Regions from separate parts of the Neobacillus phoenicis genome, predicted to be linked through region 1. Evidence: a T-box and tRNA genes for the amino acid it is inferred to sense, from the RefSeq annotation. Region 1 holds a T-box; the other regions hold tRNA genes.
What was found. The T-box of region 1 lies ahead of proS (proline--tRNA ligase). A T-box ahead of a tRNA ligase gene usually reads a tRNA of that ligase, here a tRNA-Pro.
Positions count from the first base shown of each region.

Region 1 (6,806 bases):
GCCATTACAAAGTTTTATTTAAAGAGGTACTTACTAGATTGATAAAGAGGTTGACTCACCTGAGTCAACCTCTTTAAGGTTATTTTATTTTTGCATAAACGCAGGTATCTCTAACTTCTTTCCCGTCGGCTGACAATCCTTCGTTTTTTAAAATTCCTTCTAATGTGAATCCTAACTTTTCTGGAATTGCCCGACTTTTCGTATTAGTCGAGTCGCAGCGAATTTCCACTCGACGTGCTTTCAGCTCCGTAAAAGCAAATTCAGTGATTGCTTGTGTCGCTTCTGTGATATAGCCCTTTCCACTATGGCGGGTATCAATCCAGTAACCAATTTCAAACTTTGGAACACTCCAGTTAATCCTATGTAAGCCAGACGACCCGATAAATTCCCCGGTTTCTTTATCATAGAGGTGCAGCCTAAGGTCTTCACGTGTCAAAAACTTTGCATGTGCTTCCCTCATATTCACTTCGACATCTTCTTCTGTTTGATTTCTATGTGCCCAAGGCATATATTCTTTCAGTTCGTTTAAAGAAGCCTGCATTGCATCATATACACCTTTGCCATCTCCAGGCATGGGCTTGCGAATGAGTAGTCTTTCAGTGGTAAACTGCTCTGGAAAGTCGATGAGTATCGGTTTCATGTTTAAATCCTCCCTTTACCTACTATACAATTCGCTAGGATGACGTAAATTCCTTTTAATAAAAATTTTTTCTACACAATTTTGGATTATTTCTACATAAAATCAGGGTTTTTCTACACGAAATCAAATTAATTCTACACAATTTTTTGATTTTTCTACACAAATTCTTGTTTTTTCTACACAAAATTAAGCTAATTCTACAAAACCATAGCGCTCACCAATAATAACCGCCACCCCAAACAAAAAAGGCCCTTCCATAAAGGAAGAGCCCACAAATCTTAGTATGCTTTTGCCCAATAAACCATCTTATTAGCTTCTTTGCCGCAGCATACACATTTATCAGAAACTTGTTCTTGCTCAAATGGCATACATCTTGATGTTGCCCCTGTTTCTTCTTTGATTTTTTCCTCACAGGCTAAATCTTCACACCACATAGCTTTGATAAAGCCTGGTTTTGCTTCTAGAGTTTCTTTTAACTCAGGAAGTGTAGTCGCTACAGAAGTTCTTTCTTCGCGATGATTCAATGCTTTGTTGTATAGATTAGTCTGAATTTCATCCAATAATGTAACAAGTTTTGTTTCTAACTCTTCCATAGGAACAATCACTTTTTCTAAAGTATCACGTCTTACTAATACAACCTGTTTATTTTCAATGTCTTTTGGTCCAACTTCTAAACGAACTGGAACACCTTTCATTTCATACTCATTGAATTTCCAGCCAGGCTTTTTATCGCTTGCGTCAATATCAACACGTGCGACCTTCCCAAGCGACTTTTTCAAATCATATGCAAAGTCCAGCACGCCTTCTTTATGCTGAGCGATAGGCACAATCATCACTTGTGTTGGAGCCGCTTTTGGAGGAATGACAAGACCGCGGTCGTCACCATGCACCATGATTAATGCTCCAATGATTCTTGTTGTAAAGCCCCACGATGTTTGGTGAACATATTGTAGTTTACCTTCTTTATCCGTGTACTGAATGTTAAAGGCTTCCGCAAAACCTGTACCGAAGTGGTGAGAGGTACCAGACTGTAATGCTTTTCCGTCATGCATTAAGCTTTCAATTGTAAATGTCGCTTTCGCACCAGCAAACTTTTCTTTTTCCGTTTTTTGTCCTTTTACAACTGGAATCGCAAGAATTTCTTCACAAACTGCAGCATATACATTTAACATTTTAATGGTTTCTTCCATTGCCTCTTCATCCGTTGCATGGGCAGTATGGCCTTCCTGCCATAAAAACTCTAATGTACGTAAGAATGGACGTGTTGTTTTTTCCCAACGAACAACGTTAGCCCATTGGTTATAAAGCTTTGGTAAATCTCTGTACGAATGAATGATATTGCTATAGTGCTCACAGAAAAGAACCTCTGAAGTTGGACGAACAACCAAACGCTCTGCTAACTCTTCAGAACCACCGTGTGTAACCCAAGCTACTTCAGGAGCAAAACCTTCGACATGGTCTTTTTCCTTCTGCAGTAAGCTTTCTGGAATGAATAAAGGCATATAGACATTTTCATGTCCTGTTTCTTTGATTCGACGATCTAATTCATTTTTAATGTTATCCCATAAAGCATATCCATACGGACGGATAATCATCGATCCGCGGACGCTTGAATAGTCGATTAAATCAGCTTTTGTTACAACATCTGTATACCACTGTGCAAAGTCCTCATCCATCGCAGTGACATCTTTTACAAATTCCTTTGCCATTTTGACACCTCATTAAATTTATTAAAATAAATACAACAGAACTTCCGCTATAAATACAAAAAGACCCTAATCCCAAAAAAGGGACCAAGGTCTGGCGGTACCACCCTAAATTCATAAAGCATTCGCTTTAAACTCTTTGCATGATAACGGATTTGATCCGCATGTATCTTCATAATTTCCGATACAGAACTCAGAGGCAGGTTCAAATGACCGTCTTAAGAAACCTCACACCAATGGTTTCCTCTCTTTGTAAGACAAACTTCATTTTACTAATCCCCGTCATCGTTTCAATAGTATTTTTGAAGAAATTATATATTTCATCTTCATAAAAGTCAATTCGAAAAGGGAATATTTCGCGACAAAGTGTGAGGAAATTTAGAATTGGCTTTAAACTAGAGGATAAAACGTGTAAAATTCAAGTAATTAAGTAAAGAGGTGACTTTCATGTCAAAAGAAGAAAAGGAACCGGTCGACGGAGAGAAAGCATAGAAAGAATTTTCACTTGAATACATTAGAATGCAAAATGAAGCACTTAAACGAATTTACAAAAATACGATTGATAAAGAGAAAAAAGACTAGAACTGACTCCAAAATTCCTTCCTCCACCTATTTCCTCAGCAAGATTCATAAAACGTTCATACAAATCTCTTAATAGACCATTTTGAAACCATAATTTGCATTTATAATACTCATATGTTGTTTATTTTATTAAATTGGATAAGCCCACATTTGAGGAGACAAAAAGATGACTATTTTTTCAATTATATCGGCAGTGATCGTTGCGTTAGGGACCGGTTATTCTATTTTTCTTGTATACCGTAATAAAATTAAGCTAAATAACACCCCGGGTATCCTGCTTAGCATGGTGATTGCCATTATTAGTGGCTTGTTAACCGGCAGTATCATTGGAATCCTTTCGGGCGAGACATTCTTAGCCGTTGGCGTCAGCATGATCATTGGATTCGTTATTGGCTTCTTAGCAGGACACCCAATTGGGTTACTAGCAATACTGATGTCATCCATCTTTGGATTAATTGGGGGAATTAATGGAGCCATTCTTGGGTTATTCCTACAATATATCAACCCTAGCATTTTATTAGGTATATTATTAGGTTTCTATATTGTTATTATCGGATTTGTAATTGTCTACATTTATGTGACTACAAATAATAAATTTTCTATCGATACCAATGAGCTATCACCTTTTGCCATAATTGCAGGTGGAGTTGTACTCGTCTCACTGTTTTTGTTTATGTATAGCACGGATATGGTAAAAGTTCCTGGAAAAAGCGAGACGGCACAAACCGAAGCTAAAATGGAAACCGGTACCCAGAAAATGGCTAAAACAGAGGTGGATGTCACGAAAGAAAGCTCACCTAAAGTAAAAATGCTCGTTACAGAAACTGGATACACACCAAACGTCATTCGTGTAAAAAAAGGCATTCCTGTAGTACTCGAAATTAACAATCCACTGGAAGATAGCTGTTTATCTACATTTAAGATTCCAGACTTTGATTTAAACGATGTTAATTTAAAAGTTGGTACAACGAATCTCACTTTTACTCCTGAGAAAAGTGGCGAATTTACATTTAGCTGCGGAATGGAAATGTTTAAAGGCACCATCATTGTTGAATAGTATGCAAAAAAGGCTGACTATTTTGTCAGCCTTTTTCGGGTATTTGCCTTACAAAACTTCCAGATCTTCTAATTGACGCTTTTTTCTCTTTCTATCGGCACGCAGAATTTGAGTAGATAAATAGATACCTGAACCAGTAAGGAACATCATAGCGATAGCCGTTAGATCTATCAGCCATTTCACATTTGTATTTCCGATTCTACCTTCATGAAGACCACGGATGGTGCTCATGAATGAGCCTTGTCCCATTCCTTCACCACGAACTCCTTCAGGAAAATTCCTATTCCGCCCAAAGCCAGGAGACCCTTGAAATTGGCCATTTTCATTTGTGCCATTCTGCCCCTCGATGCCAGCTTGTCCTTGAGATTGACCGTTGCGAATAAACCCATTCTGCCCCTGGATTTGACCACTTATTTGCCCGGCACCCTGTCTAAATTGCCCGCGATTGAACTGTCCTGGTTGAAAGTTCCCTCTATCCCCTTCGAATTGAGTTTGTCCCATTAACCAAGGTTCGTTCATTAATAATCCAGTAAGCGACTCCATAAAAATTAATACTGAAGCTATTAACCCTATCCATAAGTGTGCTTTTCTTACTTTCTTCATTACTGCGTTTCTCCTCTCAACGATTGTTCTTTCCATTTATAAGCCCATTATGTGGAGGTTTCCTTAAGATTTCCTTAAAAAAGAACCCAAAATTAATTTTTTTGGGCTCTTGGGAAAATAATCTCAATTGTTGTTCCTTGACCAAGGATACTTTGAACCTTTGTCCTTCCATGGTGTTTCTCAATAATCCACTTAGCAATAGATAACCCCAAACCTGTTCCTTCAGCCGCAGTACGAGCTTTGTCACTTTGATAAAAACGATCGAAAATTTTTGGAATATCTTCTTCTGGGATTCCAATCCCGTTATCTTTCACTTCCAAGTAAATCGACGAGTGACTTTGTCTACAGGATAACAGGATTTCTCCCCCCTCCTTTGTATATTTCATTGCATTATCCAATAGAATGACAATAAGCTGGTGAATTCTTTCTTTATCCGCGAAAAATTCAACAGGTTCAAGCGCACTGAACTGAAGCGTTTTTTCTTGGTACATAGCAATTTCTTCATAATGATGAATAATTTCTTTTAATAGTTCATCTAGCCGAAAAGTTTTTTTCTTCATTTCAATTTGATCGGAATCAGATCTTGCCAACGTCAATAAATTAGCAACGAGTTTCGAGAGTCTTCGTGATTCGTTTGAAATCGCGGATATATCTAAAATTTTGTCCTGAATAGTTGCGTTTGGTGATCGAAAAAGAATATCCGTTTTTGCCTGGATTACTGCTAAAGGGGTTCTTAATTCATGTGATGCATCCGAAACAAATTCAGTCTGCTTTTGCCAAGCTCTTTTAATTGGGACGAGTGCCTTTCCTGCTAAGAAATATCCAGAGATTACAGCTAATACCACTCCAATTCCAATACCCACTGTAATAATTAATAATAGCCGGTTGAGTAATTCTTTTTCAGAGTTAACGTTTCGAATAAATTGAACCGTCACTTTCCCTAATTCAGGATGGTCAACTTCGAACGCTACATACCTATAAGAAAACTCCTCCACTTCTACGTCCTCTAGGCTGTTTAATGCCTTAGGACGAATAGCGTTTTCATAATCGAGAAACAGGTTAGCTTCACGATTCTGCTCTCCTATAAGTTTTTTATTTTCATCCCATATTAATGTCATAATTCTTGGATCTCTTCGCATGAACCGTAAAAATTGCTTTCCTTCTCCCTCTCGAACGTCATCTTTATCAGGCCCAATTCCAGGTCTTGGTTGTTCCTGAAAGTGGTCAAGAGACTCCTGTAACGACTGATTGACATCCTTATATAATCTACTTTCCGTATAAAAATAGATGGTGCTTCCAAGAATGCTAATAAGTACAATAAAGACAATGGAATTAATATAAGTTAATCGTATATGTGTTTGTCGGAACATTTGCGCCCCCTACTCTTCGTTAAGCATATAACCTACGCCACGAATCGTTTTTATATCAACATGATACCCTGAAGGTTCAAGTTTTTTACGAAGATGATGCATGAAGACCTCAACGATAGCTATTGTTGTATCAGAATCGAAACCCCAGACACGATCATATATTTGTTCTTTTGTTAAAATAGCCCCTTTATTTTGAATCAGATATTCTAATAACTCATATTGTTTCGAGGTAAGTTTAATTGGATCTCCATTTACAAGAATGTCTCTTTCTTTTCCCAACAATTCAATTTCACGATATTGAAGAGTCTGATTGGTTGTTAGGCTGCCACTTCTACGTAATAATGCACGAATTCTTGCTTTTAACTCAGCCGCTTGAAATGGCTTCACTAAGTAATCATCTCCGCCGCTATCAAGTCCCTTCACACGGTCCTCAAGGGAATCTCTGGCAGTTAGAAAAAGGACTGGTATTTTTAAGCCTTCTTTTCTAATTGTCTGGAGTACCTCAAATCCATCGATTTCAGGAATCATGACATCTAAAACAATGGCATCATGGATATTTTGCATGGCTAGAAATAAAGCATCTTCACCGTTCGTTGCTTGGTCTACCTCGAATTCGTCTGATAAAAGTTCAACAATCGATTCCAGTAACGAAAGATTATCTTCTACAACAAGTAAACGCATCTCTCTATCTCTCCTAGTAAAAAAGTCTATTTTAAATTATATAGGATACAAAGTGGCCCCAAAAGAAGCGAACCGCTTTTTCTCTGTTTATTCATACCGCAGAGCTTGAATAGGATTCAATTTGGATGCCTTATTTGCAGGGAATACACCAAATATCACACCAACAG
Region 1 covers NZ_CP154847.1:3,702,401-3,709,206, forward strand. The annotation lists gene AA0X95_RS19165 (YdcF family protein) at 1-42, shown strand, start outside; gene AA0X95_RS19170 (GNAT family N-acetyltransferase) at 80-640, opposite strand; gene proS (proline--tRNA ligase) at 919-2,349, opposite strand; T-box leader at 2,426-2,641, opposite strand; gene AA0X95_RS19180 (cupredoxin domain-containing protein) at 3,095-3,985, shown strand; gene AA0X95_RS19185 (PepSY-associated TM helix domain-containing protein) at 4,034-4,624, opposite strand; gene AA0X95_RS19190 (sensor histidine kinase) at 4,681-5,958, opposite strand; gene AA0X95_RS19195 (response regulator transcription factor) at 5,968-6,639, opposite strand; gene AA0X95_RS19200 (ABC transporter permease) at 6,727-6,806, opposite strand, start outside.

Region 2 (6,806 bases), 1.0 Mb from region 1:
TAAACGGAAGTGGATTTTTCGACTACAATTGGGTGAGCCTTATAATCATTTACTTTTTGGTGAATAAACCTTTTCGCTTGCTGTTTAACTTCAAAATTATCATTAAAGTAATACCCCACACGCGGTCTGGCATCCAAGTTTCCCGACATGGTTAAGATGGCAAGATCTGGTCTTAAAGCTGCCCTAGTTAACGAAAGCTTTTCTGCAATTTCTTTTCCTGTAATCGGTCCATTTTGTTTCACAATCTCAAGGATTTCATCCTGACGTTTAGTTAGTTTAATCATTACCACCCCCTTTTTTATAATAAATATGTTATATTCGTTAGCTTAATTATAAATGTGTTATACTTATTTGTATATAGTATATTACATTTGTGTGAAATACGAAACAATTACTTTCACTTTTTTTATCAAAAATAAAAACCCGCCATTGCAGCAGGTTTTAGGTTACTTTTGACAATTAGGACAGTAAAATGTCTTTCTAGAAGAAACCATTTCATTTATAATAATGGCCCCACAACGATTACAGTTCTTGCCTTCCCGGTCATAAACATTACATCTCTCATTAAATCCCCCCGTTAAGGTATCTCCCTTAAATAAAGGATTTTCCATATAACCACCATGCTTTATTCCGTCCTGAAGAACTGTCCTCATTGAATGATATAGTTGGGATCGTTTTGATTCAACTATTTGATCAATGTCTTTAGTAGGCAAAATTCCAGCATGAAAACAAATTTCAGCTGAATAGCAATTTCCTATTCCAGCAATAATCTCTTGATCAAGTAAAGTGGTTTTTAATCGACCATGCTTTTGACTAATTATTCCTAAAAAATGATTTAAAGAGAAATCGCTACTCAATGGTTCAGGGCCTAAATTGGAGAGTTTCTCCTCCGCTTCTTGTTGACTATATAGATGAAGATATCCAAGTCGAAGTCCGATAAAGTAAAGATGATATTCTCCAAAAGAGATTTGGACTTGGATAGTACGTTTAGGTTTTTCCGACTCAAGACCGTAGAACATCCATCCCCCTAACATTAAATGCAACAGCATTACTTGACCATTTTGGAGATGGAATAGTAGGTGCTTTCCTCTTCTATAAACATTTGTTACTTTTTGAAGAAGAACTGTTCTTTTGAAGAGCTCTGAATTAAGGTTAATGGATTTTTCTCTATTGATCTGAATATCTGAAATGACTTGACCAGCTATTTTTTGATTTAAAAGGATCTTATAGGTTTCCATCTCTGGAAGCTCTGGCATTGAATAACTCCTTCCATATAATTGTATTCGTGCACATAGGTTTCCCAAATAGTTAATATAAAATGAATCATTATAGTCATTGTGCTTAGTACTGCACCTTCATCTGAAAAAGAATTGAGTGAGTATAGCTTTTTAGAAATATTAGAATCTTATAAAAAAAAGACCTCCAACCAATAAGTTGAAAGTCCTTTTAATAAAGGCTTTGTTATACCTGAATGTTGATTTCACTGTGTTTGAAAAAATAACCGGAAAAATTCCGCTTAAATTGGGAAATACCCTTATTTCCTTATAAATAAGGGGAGTTTTTCCGGTTATATGATCAAAATCGTTGGATTTTGTCTTATTTTAGAGCAGTTAAAGGGAAATTCTCCGCTTATTTCTTCTTCTTAAGCTCACTTTTTATACAATAGCGGGAATTTTTCCGCTTATTTTTGCCTCTCAAGCTACCTCTATATACAATAGCCGGAAATTCTCCGCCTATGAATTCTCATACATACACGAAAATCAACAATGAATAACAGATTCTTAATAAAAAAAAAATCCAAGGAATGACCTTGGATTTTTACATAGTATTTTCGACAGGGGCAGTAGGAATCGAACCCACACTGAAGGTTTTGGAGACCTTAGTTCTACCTTTAAACTATGCCCCTATAAATGGTGGAGGGGGACGGATTCGAACCGCCGAACCCGGAGGGAGCGGATTTACAGTCCGCCGCGTTTAGCCACTTCGCTACCCCTCCACATATAAATAAAAGAAAATGGCGGAGGAAGAGGGATTCGAACCCCCGCGCGGTTTAACCCGCCTGTCGGTTTTCAAGACCGATCCCTTCAGCCGGACTTGGGTATTCCTCCATTTTTTCAAATAAAATTATATAAGTATTTTAGTAGCGGCGGAGGGGATCGAACCCCCGACCTTACGGGTATGAACCGTACGCTCTAGCCAGCTGAGCTACACCGCCAAATCAGTTATATAATTTAAGTGGAGCCTAGCGGGATCGAACCGCTGACCTCCTGCGTGCAAAGCAGGCGCTCTCCCAGCTGAGCTAAGGCCCCAAAATATGAATGGTCGGGAAGACAGGATTCGAACCTGCGACCCCTTGGTCCCAAACCAAGTGCTCTACCAAGCTGAGCTACTTCCCGTTAAAAATATAAGTGGTGCCGAGGACCGGAATCGAACCGGTACGGTAGTCACCTACCGCAGGATTTTAAGTCCTGTGCGTCTGCCAGTTCCGCCACCCCGGCACTTATGGAGCGGAAGACGGGATTCGAACCCGCGACCCCCACCTTGGCAAGGTGGTGTTCTACCACTGAACTACTTCCGCATAAAAGTGAAATGGTGCGGGTGAAGGGAGTCGAACCCCCACGCCTTGCGGCGCCAGATCCTAAGTCTGGTGCGTCTGCCAATTCCGCCACACCCGCAAATAAAGTTACAAAAAAAAACATATAGTTTGATTTGCTTCCGCTAATCTTATTCAAAGAAGTAAGAAGCATGGTGCCGGCGAGAGGACTTGAACCCCCAACCTACTGATTACAAGTCAGTTGCTCTACCAATTGAGCTACCCCGGCATAGGTTTAGAATAAATATTAGATTGTACACGCTGTCTTAATTATCGTCATCCTGACCTCATTAAGCTTATTCAAGCTGCAGCTCGGTCAGTATGCTGAAGTTAATTCATGAAGCTTATTCGATCGTGCTCTACCAATTGAGCTACACCGGCATTAGTTCGGAAAATAGATAAGTTTGTATACGCTTTCTAAATCTACAAATAGAGATAAAACAGCGTAAATATTAAGAATATATGGTGGAGGATGACGGGATCGAACCGCCGACCCTCTGCTTGTAAGGCAGATGCTCTCCCAGCTGAGCTAATCCTCCATAATATATAGCCTGGCAACGTCCTACTCTCACAGGGACTTTCGTCCCAACTACCATCGGCGCTGAGAAGCTTAACTTCCGTGTTCGGTATGGGAACGGGTGTGACCTTCTCGCCATTGCTACCAGACTATTTACTTTGAGGTATCATTCCCTCAAAACTAGATAATGTAGAAGAAGTGTTTGTAAAAAATGAGTTCGCTTAAATCTTGGTTAAGTCCTCGAACGATTAGTATCAGTCAGCTCCACATGTTACCACGCTTCCACCTCTGACCTATCAACCTGATCATCTTTCAGGGTTCTTACTAGCTTGACGCTATGGGAAATCTCATCTTGAGGGGGGCTTCATGCTTAGATGCTTTCAGCACTTATCCCGTCCGCACATAGCTACCCAGCGATGCCTTTGGCAAGACAACTGGTACACCAGCGGTGCGTCCATCCCGGTCCTCTCGTACTAAGGACAGCTCCTCTCAAATTTCCTGCGCCCACGACGGATAGGGACCGAACTGTCTCACGACGTTCTGAACCCAGCTCGCGTACCGCTTTAATGGGCGAACAGCCCAACCCTTGGGACCGACTACAGCCCCAGGATGCGATGAGCCGACATCGAGGTGCCAAACCTCCCCGTCGATGTGGACTCTTGGGGGAGATAAGCCTGTTATCCCCGGGGTAGCTTTTATCCGTTGAGCGATGGCCCTTCCATGCGGAACCACCGGATCACTAAGCCCGACTTTCGTCCCTGCTCGACTTGTAGGTCTCGCAGTCAAGCTCCCTTGTGCCTTTACACTCTACGAATGATTTCCAACCATTCTGAGGGAACCTTTGGGCGCCTCCGTTACTCTTTAGGAGGCGACCGCCCCAGTCAAACTGCCCACCTGACACTGTCTCCCACCCCGATAAGGGGTGCGGGTTAGAATTTCAATACAGCCAGGGTAGTATCCCACCGACGCCTCCACCGAAGCTAGCGCTCCGGTTTCTACGGCTCCTACCTATCCTGTACAAGCTGTACCAAAATTCAATATCAGGCTACAGTAAAGCTCCACGGGGTCTTTCCGTCCTGTCGCGGGTAACCTGCATCTTCACAGGTACTATAATTTCACCGAGTCTCTCGTTGAGACAGTGCCCAGATCGTTACGCCTTTCGTGCGGGTCGGAACTTACCCGACAAGGAATTTCGCTACCTTAGGACCGTTATAGTTACGGCCGCCGTTTACTGGGGCTTCGATTCAGAGCTTCGCTTTTAAGGCTAACCCCTCCTCTTAACCTTCCAGCACCGGGCAGGCGTCAGCCCCTATACTTCGCCTTGCGGCTTCGCAGAGACCTGTGTTTTTGCTAAACAGTCGCCTGGGCCTATTCACTGCGGCTCTTCGAGGCTATTCACCTCAAAAAGCACCCCTTCTCCCGAAGTTACGGGGTCATTTTGCCGAGTTCCTTAACGAGAGTTCTCTCGCTCACCTTAGGATTCTCTCCTCGCCTACCTGTGTCGGTTTGCGGTACGGGCACCTTTTATCTCGCTAGAGGCTTTTCTTGGCAGTGTGGAATCAGGAACTTCGGTACTAAATTTCCCTCGCTATCACAGCTCAGCCTTCACGGAAAGCGGATTTTCCTACTTTCCAGCCTAACTGCTTAGACGCGCATATCCAACAGCGCGCTTACCCTATCCTCCTGCGTCCCCCCATCACTCAAACGATAAAGAGGTGGTACAGGAATATCAACCTGTTGTCCATCGCCTACGCCTTTCGGCCTCGGCTTAGGTCCCGACTAACCCTGAGCGGACGAGCCTTCCTCAGGAAACCTTAGGCATACGGTGGATGAGATTCTCACTCATCTTTCGCTACTCATACCGGCATTCTCACTTCTAAGCGCTCCACCAGTCCTTACGGTCTAGCTTCAACGCCCTTAGAACGCTCTCCTACCACTGACATCTAAGATGTCAATCCACAGCTTCGGTGTTACGTTTAGCCCCGGTACATTTTCGGCGCAGAGTCACTCGACCAGTGAGCTATTACGCACTCTTTAAATGGTGGCTGCTTCTAAGCCAACATCCTGGTTGTCTAAGCAACTCCACATCCTTTTCCACTTAACGTAAACTTTGGGACCTTAGCTGGTGGTCTGGGCTGTTTCCCTTTTGACTACGGATCTTATCACTCGCAGTCTGACTCCCACGGATAAGTCTTTGGCATTCGGAGTTTGTCTGAATTCGGTAACCCGATGAGGGCCCCTAGTCCAAACAGTGCTCTACCTCCAAGACTCTAACTACGTGAGGCTAGCCCTAAAGCTATTTCGGAGAGAACCAGCTATCTCCAAGTTCGATTGGAATTTCTCCGCTACCCACACCTCATCCCCGCACTTTTCAACGTGCGTGGGTTCGGGCCTCCATCCAGTGTTACCTGGACTTCACCCTGGACATGGGTAGATCACCTGGTTTCGGGTCTACGACCACATACTCATTCGCCCTATTCAGACTCGCTTTCGCTGCGGCTCCGTCTCTTCAACTTAACCTTGCATGGGATCGTAACTCGCCGGTTCATTCTACAAAAGGCACGCTATCACCCATTAACGGGCTCTAACTACTTGTAGGCACACGGTTTCAGGAACTATTTCACTCCCCTTCCGGGGTGCTTTTCACCTTTCCCTCACGGTACTGGTTCACTATCGGTCACTAGGGAGTATTTAGCCTTGGGAGATGGTCCTCCCTGCTTCCGACCGGATTTCACGTGTCCGGCCGTACTCAGGATCCACTCAGGAGGGAACGAAGTTTCGACTACAGGGTTTTTACCTTCTCTGACGGGCCTTTCCAGGCCGCTTCATCTACCCCGTTCCTTTGTAACTCCATGTTGAGTGTCCTACAACCCCAAGAGGCAAGCCTCTTGGTTTGGGCTATGTCCCGTTTCGCTCGCCGCTACTCAGGGAATCGCGTTTGCTTTCTCTTCCTCCGGGTACTTAGATGTTTCAGTTCCCCGGGTATGCCTTCAATACCCTATGTATTCAGGTAAAGATACTGTTCCATTACGAACAGTGGGTTCCCCCATTCGGAAATCTCCGGATCAAAGCTTACTTACAGCTCCCCGAAGCATATCGGTGTTAGTCCCGTCCTTCATCGGCTCCTAGTGCCAAGGCATTCACCGTGCGCCCTTTCTAACTTAACCTAAAAGGTTTGTTTCACTAAATTAATAGAGAGAAAACTAAAATGGCGATTACTCGATGTTTTACTTGACTTCTTCATTACGATTATCTAGTTTTCAAAGAACGATGTTTTGAGAGAAAATTGCACTCTCAAAACTAAACAAACAAGAAACAATCAAACAAACATGTTTTGTCTGGCTCATATGTCCAGCTTATATCCTTAGAAAGGAGGTGATCCAGCCGCACCTTCCGATACGGCTACCTTGTTACGACTTCACCCCAATCATCTGTCCCACCTTAGGCGGCTGGCTCCTTACGGTTACCCCACCGACTTCGGGTGTTACAAACTCTCGTGGTGTGACGGGCGGTGTGTACAAGGCCCGGGAACGTATTCACCGCGGCATGCTGATCCGCGATTACTAGCGATTCCGGCTTCATGTAGGCGAGTTGCAGCCTACAATCCGAACTGAGAATGGTTTTATGGGATTGGCTAAACCTCGCGGTCTTGCAGCCCTTTGTACCATCCATTGTAGCACGTGTGTAGCCCAGGTC
Region 2 covers NZ_CP154847.1:2,671,550-2,678,355, reverse strand. The annotation lists gene AA0X95_RS13925 (helix-turn-helix transcriptional regulator) at 1-284, opposite strand, end outside; gene AA0X95_RS13920 (Fpg/Nei family DNA glycosylase) at 447-1,256, opposite strand; tRNA gene AA0X95_RS13915 (tRNA-Trp) at 1,836-1,906, opposite strand; tRNA gene AA0X95_RS13910 (tRNA-Tyr) at 1,912-1,996, opposite strand; tRNA gene AA0X95_RS13905 (tRNA-Ser) at 2,016-2,108, opposite strand; tRNA gene AA0X95_RS13900 (tRNA-Met) at 2,142-2,215, opposite strand; tRNA gene AA0X95_RS13895 (tRNA-Ala) at 2,237-2,309, opposite strand; tRNA gene AA0X95_RS13890 (tRNA-Pro) at 2,320-2,396, opposite strand; tRNA gene AA0X95_RS13885 (tRNA-Leu) at 2,410-2,498, opposite strand; tRNA gene AA0X95_RS13880 (tRNA-Gly) at 2,504-2,578, opposite strand; tRNA gene AA0X95_RS13875 (tRNA-Leu) at 2,591-2,675, opposite strand; tRNA gene AA0X95_RS13870 (tRNA-Thr) at 2,747-2,822, opposite strand; tRNA gene AA0X95_RS13865 (tRNA-Val) at 3,057-3,132, opposite strand; rRNA gene rrf (5S ribosomal RNA) at 3,143-3,259, opposite strand; rRNA gene AA0X95_RS13855 (23S ribosomal RNA) at 3,339-6,277, opposite strand; rRNA gene AA0X95_RS13850 (16S ribosomal RNA) at 6,479-6,806, opposite strand, start outside.
Region 2: it has a tRNA-Pro gene. The T-box ahead of proS (proline--tRNA ligase) is inferred to sense a tRNA for this amino acid. The anticodon was not compared.

Region 3 (6,806 bases), 2.4 Mb from region 1:
GAAGTCGGTGGGGTAACCGTAAGGAGCCAGCCGCCTAAGGTGGGACAGATGATTGGGGTGAAGTCGTAACAAGGTAGCCGTATCGGAAGGTGCGGCTGGATCACCTCCTTTCTAAGGATATAAGCTGGACATATGAGCCAGACAAAACATGTTTGTTTGATTGTTTCTTGTTTGTTTAGTTTTGAGAGTGCAATTTTCTCTCAAAACATCGTTCTTTGAAAACTAGATAATCGTAATGAAGAAGTCAAGTAAAACATCGAGTAATCGCCATTTTAGTTTTCTCTCTATTAATTTAGAGAAACAAACCTTTTAGGTTAAGTTAGAAAGGGCGCACGGTGAATGCCTTGGCACTAGGAGCCGATGAAGGACGGGACTAACACCGATATGCTTCGGGGAGCTGTAAGTAAGCTTTGATCCGGAGATTTCCGAATGGGGGAACCCACTGTTCGTAATGGAACAGTATCTTTACCTGAATACATAGGGTATTGAAGGCATACCCGGGGAACTGAAACATCTAAGTACCCGGAGGAAGAGAAAGCAAACGCGATTCCCTGAGTAGCGGCGAGCGAAACGGGACATAGCCCAAACCAAGAGGCTTGCCTCTTGGGGTTGTAGGACACTCAACATGGAGTTACAAAGGAACGGGGTAGATGAAGCGGCCTGGAAAGGCCCGTCAGAGAAGGTAAAAACCCTGTAGTCGAAACTTCGTTCCCTCCTGAGTGGATCCTGAGTACGGCCGGACACGTGAAATCCGGTCGGAAGCAGGGAGGACCATCTCCCAAGGCTAAATACTCCCTAGTGACCGATAGTGAACCAGTACCGTGAGGGAAAGGTGAAAAGCACCCCGGAAGGGGAGTGAAATAGTTCCTGAAACCGTGTGCCTACAAGTAGTTAGAGCCCGTTAATGGGTGATAGCGTGCCTTTTGTAGAATGAACCGGCGAGTTACGATCCCATGCAAGGTTAAGTTGAAGAGACGGAGCCGCAGCGAAAGCGAGTCTGAATAGGGCGAATGAGTATGTGGTCGTAGACCCGAAACCAGGTGATCTACCCATGTCCAGGGTGAAGTCCAGGTAACACTGGATGGAGGCCCGAACCCACGCACGTTGAAAAGTGCGGGGATGAGGTGTGGGTAGCGGAGAAATTCCAATCGAACTTGGAGATAGCTGGTTCTCTCCGAAATAGCTTTAGGGCTAGCCTCACGTAGTTAGAGTCTTGGAGGTAGAGCACTGTTTGGACTAGGGGCCCTCATCGGGTTACCGAATTCAGACAAACTCCGAATGCCAAAGACTTATCCGTGGGAGTCAGACTGCGAGTGATAAGATCCGTAGTCAAAAGGGAAACAGCCCAGACCACCAGCTAAGGTCCCAAAGTTTACGTTAAGTGGAAAAGGATGTGGAGTTGCTTAGACAACCAGGATGTTGGCTTAGAAGCAGCCACCATTTAAAGAGTGCGTAATAGCTCACTGGTCGAGTGACTCTGCGCCGAAAATGTACCGGGGCTAAACGTAACACCGAAGCTGTGGATTGACATCTTAGATGTCAGTGGTAGGAGAGCGTTCTAAGGGCGTTGAAGCTAGACCGTAAGGACTGGTGGAGCGCTTAGAAGTGAGAATGCCGGTATGAGTAGCGAAAGATGAGTGAGAATCTCATCCACCGTATGCCTAAGGTTTCCTGAGGAAGGCTCGTCCGCTCAGGGTTAGTCGGGACCTAAGCCGAGGCCGAAAGGCGTAGGCGATGGACAACAGGTTGATATTCCTGTACCACCTCTTTATCGTTTGAGTGATGGGGGGACGCAGGAGGATAGGGTAAGCGCGCTGTTGGATATGCGCGTCTAAGCAGTTAGGCTGGAAAGTAGGAAAATCCGCTTTCCGTGAAGGCTGAGCTGTGATAGCGAGGGAAATTTAGTACCGAAGTTCCTGATTCCACACTGCCAAGAAAAGCCTCTAGCGAGATAAAAGGTGCCCGTACCGCAAACCGACACAGGTAGGCGAGGAGAGAATCCTAAGGTGAGCGAGAGAACTCTCGTTAAGGAACTCGGCAAAATGACCCCGTAACTTCGGGAGAAGGGGTGCTTTTTGAGGTGAATAGCCTCGAAGAGCCGCAGTGAATAGGCCCAGGCGACTGTTTAGCAAAAACACAGGTCTCTGCGAAGCCGCAAGGCGAAGTATAGGGGCTGACGCCTGCCCGGTGCTGGAAGGTTAAGAGGAGGGGTTAGCGCAAGCGAAGCTCTGAATCGAAGCCCCAGTAAACGGCGGCCGTAACTATAACGGTCCTAAGGTAGCGAAATTCCTTGTCGGGTAAGTTCCGACCCGCACGAAAGGCGTAACGATCTGGGCACTGTCTCAACGAGAGACTCGGTGAAATTATAGTACCTGTGAAGATGCAGGTTACCCGCGACAGGACGGAAAGACCCCGTGGAGCTTTACTGTAGCCTGATATTGAATTTTGGTACAGCTTGTACAGGATAGGTAGGAGCCGTAGAAACCGGAGCGCTAGCTTCGGTGGAGGCGTCGGTGGGATACTACCCTGGCTGTATTGAAATTCTAACCCGCACCCCTTATCGGGGTGGGAGACAGTGTCAGGTGGGCAGTTTGACTGGGGCGGTCGCCTCCTAAAGAGTAACGGAGGCGCCCAAAGGTTCCCTCAGAATGGTTGGAAATCATTCGTAGAGTGTAAAGGCACAAGGGAGCTTGACTGCGAGACCTACAAGTCGAGCAGGGACGAAAGTCGGGCTTAGTGATCCGGTGGTTCCGCATGGAAGGGCCATCGCTCAACGGATAAAAGCTACCCCGGGGATAACAGGCTTATCTCCCCCAAGAGTCCACATCGACGGGGAGGTTTGGCACCTCGATGTCGGCTCATCGCATCCTGGGGCTGTAGTCGGTCCCAAGGGTTGGGCTGTTCGCCCATTAAAGCGGTACGCGAGCTGGGTTCAGAACGTCGTGAGACAGTTCGGTCCCTATCCGTCGTGGGCGCAGGAAATTTGAGAGGAGCTGTCCTTAGTACGAGAGGACCGGGATGGACGCACCGCTGGTGTACCAGTTGTCTTGCCAAAGGCATCGCTGGGTAGCTATGTGCGGACGGGATAAGTGCTGAAAGCATCTAAGCATGAAGCCCCCCTCAAGATGAGATTTCCCATAGCGTCAAGCTAGTAAGAACCCTGAAAGATGATCAGGTTGATAGGTCAGAGGTGGAAGCGTGGTAACATGTGGAGCTGACTGATACTAATCGTTCGAGGACTTAACCAATTTTTAAAGCGAACTCGTTTTTTACAAACACTTCTTCTACATTATCTAGTTTTGAGAGAACGATCTCTCTAACAAAATAGGTCTGGTAGCTATGGCGAGAAGGTCACACCCGTTCCCATACCGAACACGGAAGTTAAGCTTCTCAGCGCCGATGGTAGTTGGGACGAAAGTCCCTGTGAGAGTAGGACGTTGCCAGGCCAGCCCCAATAGGGGCTATTATTTTTGTCAAAATTCCATCTGGCCCCTTGGTCAAGCGGTTAAGACACCGCCCTTTCACGGCGGTAACACGGGTTCGAATCCCGTAGGGGTCACCATTTTGGAGGATTAGCTCAGCTGGGAGAGCATCTGCCTTACAAGCAGAGGGTCGGCGGTTCGATCCCGTCATCCTCCACCATATATTTTTGTACGAGCCATTAGCTCAGTTGGTAGAGCAGATTGCGAACTTCTTCGAGTCAGCTTCTGCGGGCAATCTGCGAGAAAGAACGTGAATTCTTTTGAGCATCTGATTTACCACAATAAAAGATTAGTGAAACATCTATGTACGAGCCATTAGCTCAGTTGGTAGAGCACGATCGAATATGCTTCTAAGAAATAGCATCAGGGCACACGCCGAGCTGCTACTTGAATAAGCTTACTGAGGCGGGGGCATCCGTCGCAAATCAAAGATTAGTGAATTATCTTAATTCGAGAGCCATTAGCTCAGTTGGTAGAGCATCTGACTTTTAATCAGAGGGTCGAAGGTTCGAGTCCTTCATGGCTCACCATTTTAAAGAATTTAGCGGGTGTGGCGGAATTGGCAGACGCACCAGACTTAGGATCTGGCGCCGCAAGGCGTGGGGGTTCGACTCCCTTCACCCGCACCATTTAATTTTACATGCGGAAGTAGTTCAGTGGTAGAACACCACCTTGCCAAGGTGGGGGTCGCGGGTTCGAATCCCGTCTTCCGCTCTCATATTGCCGGGGTGGCGGAACTGGCAGACGCACAGGACTTAAAATCCTGCGGTAGGTGACTACCGTACCGGTTCGATTCCGGTCCTCGGCACCACTTTTAATATAATGCGCCCGTAGCTCAATTGGATAGAGCGTCTGACTACGGATCAGAAGGTTATGGGTTCGACTCCTTTCGGGCGCGCCATATTTTACGGGAAGTAGCTCAGCTTGGTAGAGCACTTGGTTTGGGACCAAGGGGTCGCAGGTTCGAATCCTGTCTTCCCGACCAGTCAGAACTATTTTTCTAATATGGGGCCTTAGCTCAGCTGGGAGAGCGCCTGCTTTGCACGCAGGAGGTCAGCGGTTCGATCCCGCTAGGCTCCATCTATATATAATTGAAATGGCGGTGTAGCTCAGCTGGCTAGAGCGTACGGTTCATACCCGTAAGGTCGGGGGTTCGATCCCCTCCGCCGCTATATAATATGGAGGAATACCCAAGTCCGGCTGAAGGGATCGGTCTTGAAAACCGACAGGCGGGTTAAACCGCGCGGGGGTTCGAATCCCTCTTCCTCCGCCATATCTCTTTTCAAATTATATTGTTGTCGCGGGGTGGAGCACGTTCGAATAAACTTCTTCGAATAATCTACAGCGCAACGATTGAGCCACAGCTTGAATAGGCTTTCCGAAATCGGGGCGGTCTTAACACATGGTGCATGCTCAAAATTAAATAGTTTTTTACCGTCGCGGGGTGGAGCAGTCTGGTAGCTCGTCGGGCTCATAACCCGAAGGTCGCAGGTTCAAATCCTGTCCCCGCAATATGGTCCGGTAGTTCAGTTGGTTAGAATGCCTGCCTGTCACGCAGGAGGTCGCGGGTTCGAGTCCCGTCCGGACCGCCATTTTTATTCCAGTAGTTAACTCTACTGTTTGATATATATTTTTTGGCTCATTATTTGGCTCAGTAGCTCAGTCGGTAGAGCAGATTGCTCACATCCTGATTACGCTTCTGCGGCAATCTGCGAAAAAGAACGGAAGTTCTTTTGAGCAAAGGACCTTTTCTTAATAAAAGATTAGGGAATATTTTAATATGGCTCAGTAGCTCAGTCGGTAGAGCAAAGGACTGAAAATCCTTGTGTCGGCGGTTCGATTCCGTCCTGAGCCACCTTTTATTTTTATGAAACAATTTAATGTGGAGGGGTAGCGAAGTGGCTAAACGCGGCGGACTGTAAATCCGCTCCCTCCGGGTTCGGCGGTTCGAATCCGTCCCCCTCCACCAAATTATGGCGATTGTGGCGAAGTGGTTAACGCACCTGATTGTGGTTCAGGCATTCGTGGGTTCGATTCCCATCAGTCGCCCCATTTATTATATTATTGGGCTATAGCCAAGCGGTAAGGCATCGCACTTTGACTGCGACATGCGTTGGTTCAAATCCAGCTAGCCCAGTCATGGCAGCATAGCCAAGTGGTAAGGCAGAGGTCTGCAAAACCTTTATCCCCGGTTCAAATCCGGGTGTTGCCTCCAAACATGCGGGTGTAGTTTAATGGTAAAACCTCAGCCTTCCAAGCTGATGTCGTGAGTTCGATTCTCATCACCCGCTCCAATGGGCCTATAGCTCAGCTGGTTAGAGCGCACGCCTGATAAGCGTGAGGTCGATGGTTCGAGTCCATTTAGGCCCACCATACTCTATACTGTTGTTCCGCAGTAGCTCAGTGGTAGAGCTATCGGCTGTTAACCGATCGGTCGTAGGTTCGAGTCCTACCTGCGGAGCCATTTTTTATTTTATGGGCAGGTTTTCTTGAGGCTGAAGAGTTACAGTTCTCACTTTCCGCTGTCAATACATATCTTAATGCGCCTTTAGCTCAGCTGGATAGAGCATACGCCTTCTAAGCGTACGGTCAGAGGTTCGAATCCTCTAAGGCGCGTAAAAACTAGAAAACGCTAAATTTAGCGTTTTTTTTATGCTCTTTTTTGACGTAGAGGGCACACAGTGATGGACCTCGTGGCGCTTAAGACCGCCTTGATGGGAAAAAAGCAAACAGGATCTTTAGGAATACACTTCCCGAATCCTCTTATCGACCGGTTTGAAGAATATATCATCCACTTTCCGCAGGATATCGTCCACTTTTTAAAATTTATCGTCCACTTTTGACCTCATATCGTCCAGTTCCAACACTTATCGTCCACTACACACTAAAATCGTGGGGACAAATAATTAGGCAAAAAACACCAAAACCGTCCCCATGGATCATAGCTGGGGACAGTCCCCCGCTACTTTAAAGCGCCGGGGGACTGTCCCCAAAAATTTGTTTTTAATTTCTTCGTCCAAATGAACTTTGTTTCGGTCTAATAGTGTAAAGAGAAAAAAGGGGTGAGGAAATGACCTTTTCTGCCAATGATGGAATCCTAAATGAGAAGTTGTTTATTAGCTTATTTGAAACACATAAAGATTCCATTTATCGAATGGCCTATATGTATATGAAGAATCAAGCGGACTCACTGGATATCGTCCAGGAGGTTGCCTACCGGGCGTTTAAAAACAGGAACAGTTTAAAGGAATTGAATTATTTTAAGACATGGATCTTGAAAATCACTATCAATGCATCCATTGACGTTTTAAGAAAGAAACAAAA
Region 3 covers NZ_CP154847.1:749,024-755,829, forward strand. The annotation lists rRNA gene AA0X95_RS03855 (16S ribosomal RNA) at 1-111, shown strand, start outside; rRNA gene AA0X95_RS03860 (23S ribosomal RNA) at 313-3,248, shown strand; rRNA gene rrf (5S ribosomal RNA) at 3,330-3,446, shown strand; tRNA gene AA0X95_RS03870 (tRNA-Glu) at 3,488-3,562, shown strand; tRNA gene AA0X95_RS03875 (tRNA-Val) at 3,567-3,642, shown strand; tRNA gene AA0X95_RS03880 (tRNA-Lys) at 3,937-4,012, shown strand; tRNA gene AA0X95_RS03885 (tRNA-Leu) at 4,027-4,111, shown strand; tRNA gene AA0X95_RS03890 (tRNA-Gly) at 4,125-4,196, shown strand; tRNA gene AA0X95_RS03895 (tRNA-Leu) at 4,205-4,293, shown strand; tRNA gene AA0X95_RS03900 (tRNA-Arg) at 4,307-4,383, shown strand; tRNA gene AA0X95_RS03905 (tRNA-Pro) at 4,391-4,467, shown strand; tRNA gene AA0X95_RS03910 (tRNA-Ala) at 4,490-4,562, shown strand; tRNA gene AA0X95_RS03915 (tRNA-Met) at 4,581-4,654, shown strand; tRNA gene AA0X95_RS03920 (tRNA-Ser) at 4,663-4,755, shown strand; tRNA gene AA0X95_RS03925 (tRNA-Met) at 4,921-4,994, shown strand; tRNA gene AA0X95_RS03930 (tRNA-Asp) at 4,998-5,074, shown strand; tRNA gene AA0X95_RS03935 (tRNA-Phe) at 5,265-5,337, shown strand; tRNA gene AA0X95_RS03940 (tRNA-Tyr) at 5,367-5,451, shown strand; tRNA gene AA0X95_RS03945 (tRNA-His) at 5,459-5,534, shown strand; tRNA gene AA0X95_RS03950 (tRNA-Gln) at 5,548-5,619, shown strand; tRNA gene AA0X95_RS03955 (tRNA-Cys) at 5,624-5,697, shown strand; tRNA gene AA0X95_RS03960 (tRNA-Gly) at 5,703-5,776, shown strand; tRNA gene AA0X95_RS03965 (tRNA-Ile) at 5,779-5,855, shown strand; tRNA gene AA0X95_RS03970 (tRNA-Asn) at 5,872-5,946, shown strand; tRNA gene AA0X95_RS03975 (tRNA-Arg) at 6,025-6,098, shown strand; gene AA0X95_RS03980 (sigma-70 family RNA polymerase sigma factor) at 6,553-6,806, shown strand, end outside.
Region 3: it has a tRNA-Pro gene. The T-box ahead of proS (proline--tRNA ligase) is inferred to sense a tRNA for this amino acid. The anticodon was not compared.

Region 4 (6,806 bases), 2.0 Mb from region 1:
TTACCCGCGACAGGACGGAAAGACCCCGTGGAGCTTTACTGTAGCCTGATATTGAATTTTGGTACAGCTTGTACAGGATAGGTAGGAGCCGTAGAAACCGGAGCGCTAGCTTCGGTGGAGGCGTCGGTGGGATACTACCCTGGCTGTATTGAAATTCTAACCCGCACCCCTTATCGGGGTGGGAGACAGTGTCAGGTGGGCAGTTTGACTGGGGCGGTCGCCTCCTAAAGAGTAACGGAGGCGCCCAAAGGTTCCCTCAGAATGGTTGGAAATCATTCGTAGAGTGTAAAGGCACAAGGGAGCTTGACTGCGAGACCTACAAGTCGAGCAGGGACGAAAGTCGGGCTTAGTGATCCGGTGGTTCCGCATGGAAGGGCCATCGCTCAACGGATAAAAGCTACCCCGGGGATAACAGGCTTATCTCCCCCAAGAGTCCACATCGACGGGGAGGTTTGGCACCTCGATGTCGGCTCATCGCATCCTGGGGCTGTAGTCGGTCCCAAGGGTTGGGCTGTTCGCCCATTAAAGCGGTACGCGAGCTGGGTTCAGAACGTCGTGAGACAGTTCGGTCCCTATCCGTCGTGGGCGCAGGAAATTTGAGAGGAGCTGTCCTTAGTACGAGAGGACCGGGATGGACGCACCGCTGGTGTACCAGTTGTCTTGCCAAAGGCATCGCTGGGTAGCTATGTGCGGACGGGATAAGTGCTGAAAGCATCTAAGCATGAAGCCCCCCTCAAGATGAGATTTCCCATAGCGTCAAGCTAGTAAGAACCCTGAAAGATGATCAGGTTGATAGGTCAGAGGTGGAAGCGTGGTAACATGTGGAGCTGACTGATACTAATCGTTCGAGGACTTAACCAAGTTTTAAGCGAACTCGTTTTTTACAAACACTTCTTCTACATTATCTAGTTTTGAGGGAATGAAAAAATTGAAATTTCCTCTTGCAAAATATGAAAAAGACATTATAATAAAATAGTGTCGAATAAATGGTCTGGTAATTATGGCGAGAAGGTCACACCCGTTCCCATACCGAACACGGAAGTTAAGCTTCTCAGCGCCGATGGTAGTTGGGACGAAAGTCCCTGTGAGAGTAGGACATTGCCAGGCTGTAATATGGAGGATTAGCTCAGCTGGGAGAGCATCTGCCTTACAAGCAGAGGGTCGGCGGTTCGATCCCGTCATCCTCCACCATATATTTTCCTTACTAAATGCCGGTGTAGCTCAATTGGTAGAGCACGACCGAATATGCTTCCTGAATAATCTTCAGCATACTGACCGAGTTGCTACTTGAATAAGCTTTCTGAGGTCAGGATGACGTTTACAAGGACAGCGTGTAAAATCTAATATTTTTTCCAAACTATTTGCCGGTGTAGCTCAATTGGTAGAGCAACTGACTTGTAATCAGTAGGTTGGGGGTTCAAGTCCTCTCGCCGGCACCATTTGGTACGAGCCATTAGCTCAGTTGGTAGAGCATCTGACTTTTAATCAGAGGGTCGAAGGTTCGAGTCCTTCATGGCTCACCATTTCAAATGAATATGCGGGTGTGGCGGAATTGGCAGACGCACCAGACTTAGGATCTGGCGCCGCAAGGCGTGGGGGTTCGACTCCCTTCACCCGCACCATTTAATTTTATATGCGGAAGTAGTTCAGTGGTAGAACACCACCTTGCCAAGGTGGGGGTCGCGGGTTCGAATCCCGTCTTCCGCTCCAGATGTGCCGGGGTGGCGGAACTGGCAGACGCACAGGACTTAAAATCCTGCGGTAGGTGACTACCGTACCGGTTCGATTCCGGTCCTCGGCACCACTTTTAAAATAATGCGCCCGTAGCTCAATTGGATAGAGCGTCTGACTACGGATCAGAAGGTTATGGGTTCGACTCCTTTCGGGCGCGCCATTATTACGGGAAGTAGCTCAGCTTGGTAGAGCACTTGGTTTGGGACCAAGGGGTCGCAGGTTCGAATCCTGTCTTCCCGACCATCCTTATCACAACATTGGGGCCTTAGCTCAGCTGGGAGAGCGCCTGCTTTGCACGCAGGAGGTCAGCGGTTCGATCCCGCTAGGCTCCACCATAACTTTAATAACTATTTGGCGGTGTAGCTCAGCTGGCTAGAGCGTACGGTTCATACCCGTAAGGTCGGGGGTTCGATCCCCTCCGCCGCTACCAAATAATTTTTCAGAACTTGGACCTTTAGCTCAGCTGGTTAGAGCAACGAGCAAAGCTCCTATGAAAATGCTACGAGTTGTCACCATCGAGCTGCTACTTGAGTAAGCTTTCTGAGATGGGGACAGACGGTTTTAACATTATGGTAATAGAAACTTCAACTTGGACCTTTAGCTCAGCTGGTTAGAGCAGACGGCTCATAACCGTCCGGTCGTAGGTTCGAGTCCTACAAGGTCCACCAGAAATTCTTAATAATATGGAGGAATACCCAAGTCCGGCTGAAGGGATCGGTCTTGAAAACCGACAGGCGGGTTAAACCGCGCGGGGGTTCGAATCCCTCTTCCTCCGCCATATTATTTTTTAAAAACTAAATTTTTACCGTCGCGGGGTGGAGCAACGAGCGTTGCTTCAATGAATAAACTGCGAGTTGTACCCATCGAGCTGCTACTTGAATAAGCTTTCTGAGATGGGGACAGTCAGTAACAAAACATGGAGCATATTTCAAACTTCATAATTTCTATTATCGCGGGGTGGAGCAGTCTGGTAGCTCGTCGGGCTCATAACCCGAAGGTCGCAGGTTCAAATCCTGTCCCCGCAATATGGTCCGGTAGTTCAGTTGGTTAGAATGCCTGCCTGTCACGCAGGAGGTCGCGGGTTCGAGTCCCGTCCGGACCGCCATATGTTGGCTCAGTAGCTCAGTCGGTAGAGCAAAGGACTGAAAATCCTTGTGTCGGCGGTTCGATTCCGTCCTGAGCCACCATTTATATTTTAAAGTAAATAATTTTTATTACGGCGATTGTGGCGAAGTGGTTAACGCACCTGATTGTGGTTCAGGCATTCGTGGGTTCGATTCCCATCAGTCGCCCCATTTATTTTGCGGGTGTAGTTTACTGGTAAAACCTCAGCCTTCCAAGCTGATGTAGTGGGTTCGATTCCCATCACCCGCTCCATAATATGGGCCTATAGCTCAGCTGGTTAGAGCGCACGCCTGATAAGCGTGAGGTCGATGGTTCGAGTCCATTTAGGCCCACCATGTATTATTCCGCAGTAGCTCAGTGGTAGAGCTATCGGCTGTTAACCGATCGGTCGTAGGTTCGAGTCCTACCTGCGGAGCCATATAGAGAAGTACCCAAGTGGCTCAAGGGGCTCCCCTGCTAAGGGAGTAGGTCGGGTAACCGGCGCGAGGGTTCGAATCCCTTCTTCTCTGCCATATAATTTAATTTTTGGCCCCTTGGTCAAGCGGTTAAGACACCGCCCTTTCACGGCGGTAACACGGGTTCGAATCCCGTAGGGGTCATACAAAAAAACTGATGATATATTATCATCAGTTTTTTTGTGTTCTTTTTAGAGGAAGCTTGGATTAAGATTATTGATTGTGAAAGGTGGATTTTTTACATGACCAAACATAACGTAAAACAATCGTATGGGTAACGTAGACAGTTCCTACGTGACCGAACACAACGTAAAACAATCCTATGGGTAACGTAGACAGTTCCTACGTGACCGAACACAACGTAAAACAATCGTATGGGTAACGTAGACGGTTCCTACGTGACCGAACACAACGTAAAACAATCGTATGGGTAACGTAGACGGTTCCTACGTGACTGAACACAACGTAAAACACCATATGGGTAACATAGACGGTTCCTACGTGACCGAACACAACGTAAAACAACCATATGGGTAACATAGACGGCATGTACGTAACCAAATGCTACATTCAAGACTAATCGAGTACCCTAGGTCCTTCCCCTCATATGTGACCAAAGCAGCTTTAAAAATTCATCTCTCCATTTCTGTGACCATTTCCTCATACACTAGCTAAAAAGTCCCATTATTCCATTTTAAGAATCACAAACCTCATCAACCGTGAAAATATTATAGAGAAATAATAATTTAGAGGATTTTCACCCGGAATCAAAATTGATAACGCTTACAAAATACTGCATTTCTTAAAAATTTACTACTTTAACGTGTTATAAATCAAATAATTTTTTTAAAGGTTTTTTATAAAAAAAATCAAAAAAACTTTAAAGATTCCTGTCGATTTACGATAGATTATTTGTCGTTTGGTGTTGAATATTGTTGAAAAATGCCTTTTTATAGCAGTTTACAACATTAATTGTCAGAAAAGATAAAAAAGTTTTTGGAGGCATATCAACCATTTGGAATTATAATTGGTTTTTGAAATACATATTTTCAATGGGGATGAGATTAGCCATGACAGTGAACACGTTATTTCCTACTGATTATCAGCTGCACTTATTTCATGAAGGAAACTTCTTTCAGAGTCATCAGCTCTTTGGCGCTCATATCTTCAAGAATTCCGACCAAGTATATACACGCTTTTGCGTATGGGCCCCTAATGCCCGTCAGGTAAGACTTGCAGGGGATTTTAACAACTGGAATGGTGAAGGGTATGAATTACAAAGGGTTAACAATGAAGGCGTTTGGATTCTAATCTTGAAGCAAGACATGACAGGAAGTCTTTATAAGTATGAAATTTTCTCACAAACAGGAGAAAGACTGTTAAAGGCAGATCCATTCGCGTTTTATTCTGAAATAAGACCAATGACCGCTTCGATCGTTTATTCACTAAATAACTATAAGTGGCAAGATAATCATTGGATGAATCGTAGAGGAAAAAAGAACTTCCTATCTGAACCAGCCATCATTTATGAGGTTCATTTGGGTTCCTGGAGGAAGACAACCAACAATGAATACTTAACTTATCAAGAACTAGCAGCAGAGCTAATACCGTATGTAATTGAACATGGTTTTACTCATATTGAGTTGTTGCCGATTGTCGAGCACCCGCTCGACGATTCATGGGGTTATCAAGGTACAGGATATTTTTCAGTCACTTCAAGGTATGGAACTCCAGATGACTTTCGCGATTTTGTAGACCAATGTCATCAGCATGGTATTGGTGTCATCCTGGATTGGGTGCCAGGGCATTTTTGTAAAGATGCTCATGGACTTTATCGATTTGATGGGACTCATATCTATTCCTATAAGCATGAATGTGATAGAGAAAATCTTGTATGGGGTACAGCAAACTTTGACCTTGGAAAGGGAGAAGTACAAAGTTTCCTTATCTCAAATGCTAGGTATTGGATGGAATATTTCCATATTGATGGTTTCCGAATGGATGCGGTGGCAAATATCATTTATTGGCCAAATGCTTCAAACGGTAAGTGTGAAAATCCATTTGGAATAAATTTTTTAAAAAAATTAAATCAAGAAATCCATGAATACGACCCACACTTTTTAATGATTGGTGAGGATTCAACTGATTTTCCACAAGTTACAGCACCCGTCCATTATGGAGGTCTTGGCTTTGATTACAAATGGAATATGGGTTGGATGAATGACATGCTTGAATATATGGAAACTCCTCCATACTCAAGGCAGCAAGCACATTCAAAAGTTACTTTTTCACTTTTATATGCTTTTTCAGAAAACTTTATGCTCCCCTTTTCGCATGATGAAGTGGTACATGGCAAGAAATCGTTACTAGATAAGATGCCAGGCGAATATTGGGAAAAATTTGCTCAATTAAGGCTTCTCCTCGGCTATATGTTTGCACACCCAGGAAAAAAACTTTTATTTATGGGGTTTGAATTTGGGCAGTTTGCCGAATGGAAGGATAAAGAACAACTTGATTGGCACTTAATGGACTATGACATGCACCGGAGCTTAAATGACTATGTCAAAGTGCTAACTAAGGTATATAAGCGCTCAAAAGCCCTTTATGAACTGGATCATTTACAGGAAGGTTTTCAATGGATTGACGCGAATAACAGTCATCAATCAGTCTTCTCCTTTATTCGAAAGGGGAAAAAAGAAGAAGATTATTTAATCATTATTTGCAACTTCACTGGTGTCAGTTACCCTATGTATAAAATCGGTGTTCCTCTACCAGGAGAATATCGGGAAATTTTTACTAGTGATCAAAAAGAATACGGTGGAACGGGAATGGTTAACAAAAAGACCATAGTCGCAATAGAAGAACCATTCCATGGTCAAACATACTCAATAGACATCTGCATCCCCGCATTCGGTTTTCAAATAATTAGACCGGTTAAAAAACGGAAGGAGCGAAAAGGAAATGGCAAAGAAAAAGTGCGTAGCCATGTTATTAGCAGGAGGGAAAGGTAGCAGACTTAATTCACTAACAAAGGATTTGGCAAAGCCAGCGGTACCATTTGGTGGAAAGTACCGTATTATAGATTTTACGCTTAGTAACTGTGCTAACTCTGGGATAGATACGGTCGGTGTTCTTACACAATACCAACCCTTGTTGTTAAATTCGTATATTGGAATTGGCAGTGCATGGGACCTCGATCGTAAAGATGGCGGAGTTACTGTTTTACCACCATACAGTGAGTCTTCAGAAGTAAAGTGGTATACAGGTACTGCAAGTGCCATCTATCAAAACTTAAATTATTTGAAGCAATATCAGCCGGAATATGTATTAATCCTATCCGGGGACCATATCTACAAAATGAACTATGAAAGTATGCTTGATTATCATATTCAAAAAAGGGCAGATGTAACGATTTCCTTAATCGAGGTGCCGTGGGTTGAAGCCAGTCGATTTGGCATCATGAATACAACCGAGGATATGAGAATAGTAGAG
Region 4 covers NZ_CP154847.1:1,730,532-1,737,337, forward strand. The annotation lists rRNA gene AA0X95_RS08840 (23S ribosomal RNA) at 1-861, shown strand, start outside; rRNA gene rrf (5S ribosomal RNA) at 991-1,107, shown strand; tRNA gene AA0X95_RS08850 (tRNA-Val) at 1,116-1,191, shown strand; tRNA gene AA0X95_RS08855 (tRNA-Thr) at 1,364-1,439, shown strand; tRNA gene AA0X95_RS08860 (tRNA-Lys) at 1,448-1,523, shown strand; tRNA gene AA0X95_RS08865 (tRNA-Leu) at 1,538-1,622, shown strand; tRNA gene AA0X95_RS08870 (tRNA-Gly) at 1,636-1,710, shown strand; tRNA gene AA0X95_RS08875 (tRNA-Leu) at 1,716-1,804, shown strand; tRNA gene AA0X95_RS08880 (tRNA-Arg) at 1,818-1,894, shown strand; tRNA gene AA0X95_RS08885 (tRNA-Pro) at 1,901-1,977, shown strand; tRNA gene AA0X95_RS08890 (tRNA-Ala) at 1,994-2,069, shown strand; tRNA gene AA0X95_RS08895 (tRNA-Met) at 2,088-2,164, shown strand; tRNA gene AA0X95_RS08900 (tRNA-Ile) at 2,326-2,402, shown strand; tRNA gene AA0X95_RS08905 (tRNA-Ser) at 2,420-2,512, shown strand; tRNA gene AA0X95_RS08910 (tRNA-Met) at 2,686-2,759, shown strand; tRNA gene AA0X95_RS08915 (tRNA-Asp) at 2,763-2,839, shown strand; tRNA gene AA0X95_RS08920 (tRNA-Phe) at 2,846-2,921, shown strand; tRNA gene AA0X95_RS08925 (tRNA-His) at 2,954-3,029, shown strand; tRNA gene AA0X95_RS08930 (tRNA-Gly) at 3,038-3,111, shown strand; tRNA gene AA0X95_RS08935 (tRNA-Ile) at 3,118-3,194, shown strand; tRNA gene AA0X95_RS08940 (tRNA-Asn) at 3,203-3,277, shown strand; tRNA gene AA0X95_RS08945 (tRNA-Ser) at 3,281-3,371, shown strand; tRNA gene AA0X95_RS08950 (tRNA-Glu) at 3,387-3,458, shown strand; gene glgB (1,4-alpha-glucan branching protein GlgB) at 4,385-6,325, shown strand; gene AA0X95_RS08960 (glucose-1-phosphate adenylyltransferase) at 6,276-6,806, shown strand, end outside.
Region 4: it has a tRNA-Pro gene. The T-box ahead of proS (proline--tRNA ligase) is inferred to sense a tRNA for this amino acid. The anticodon was not compared.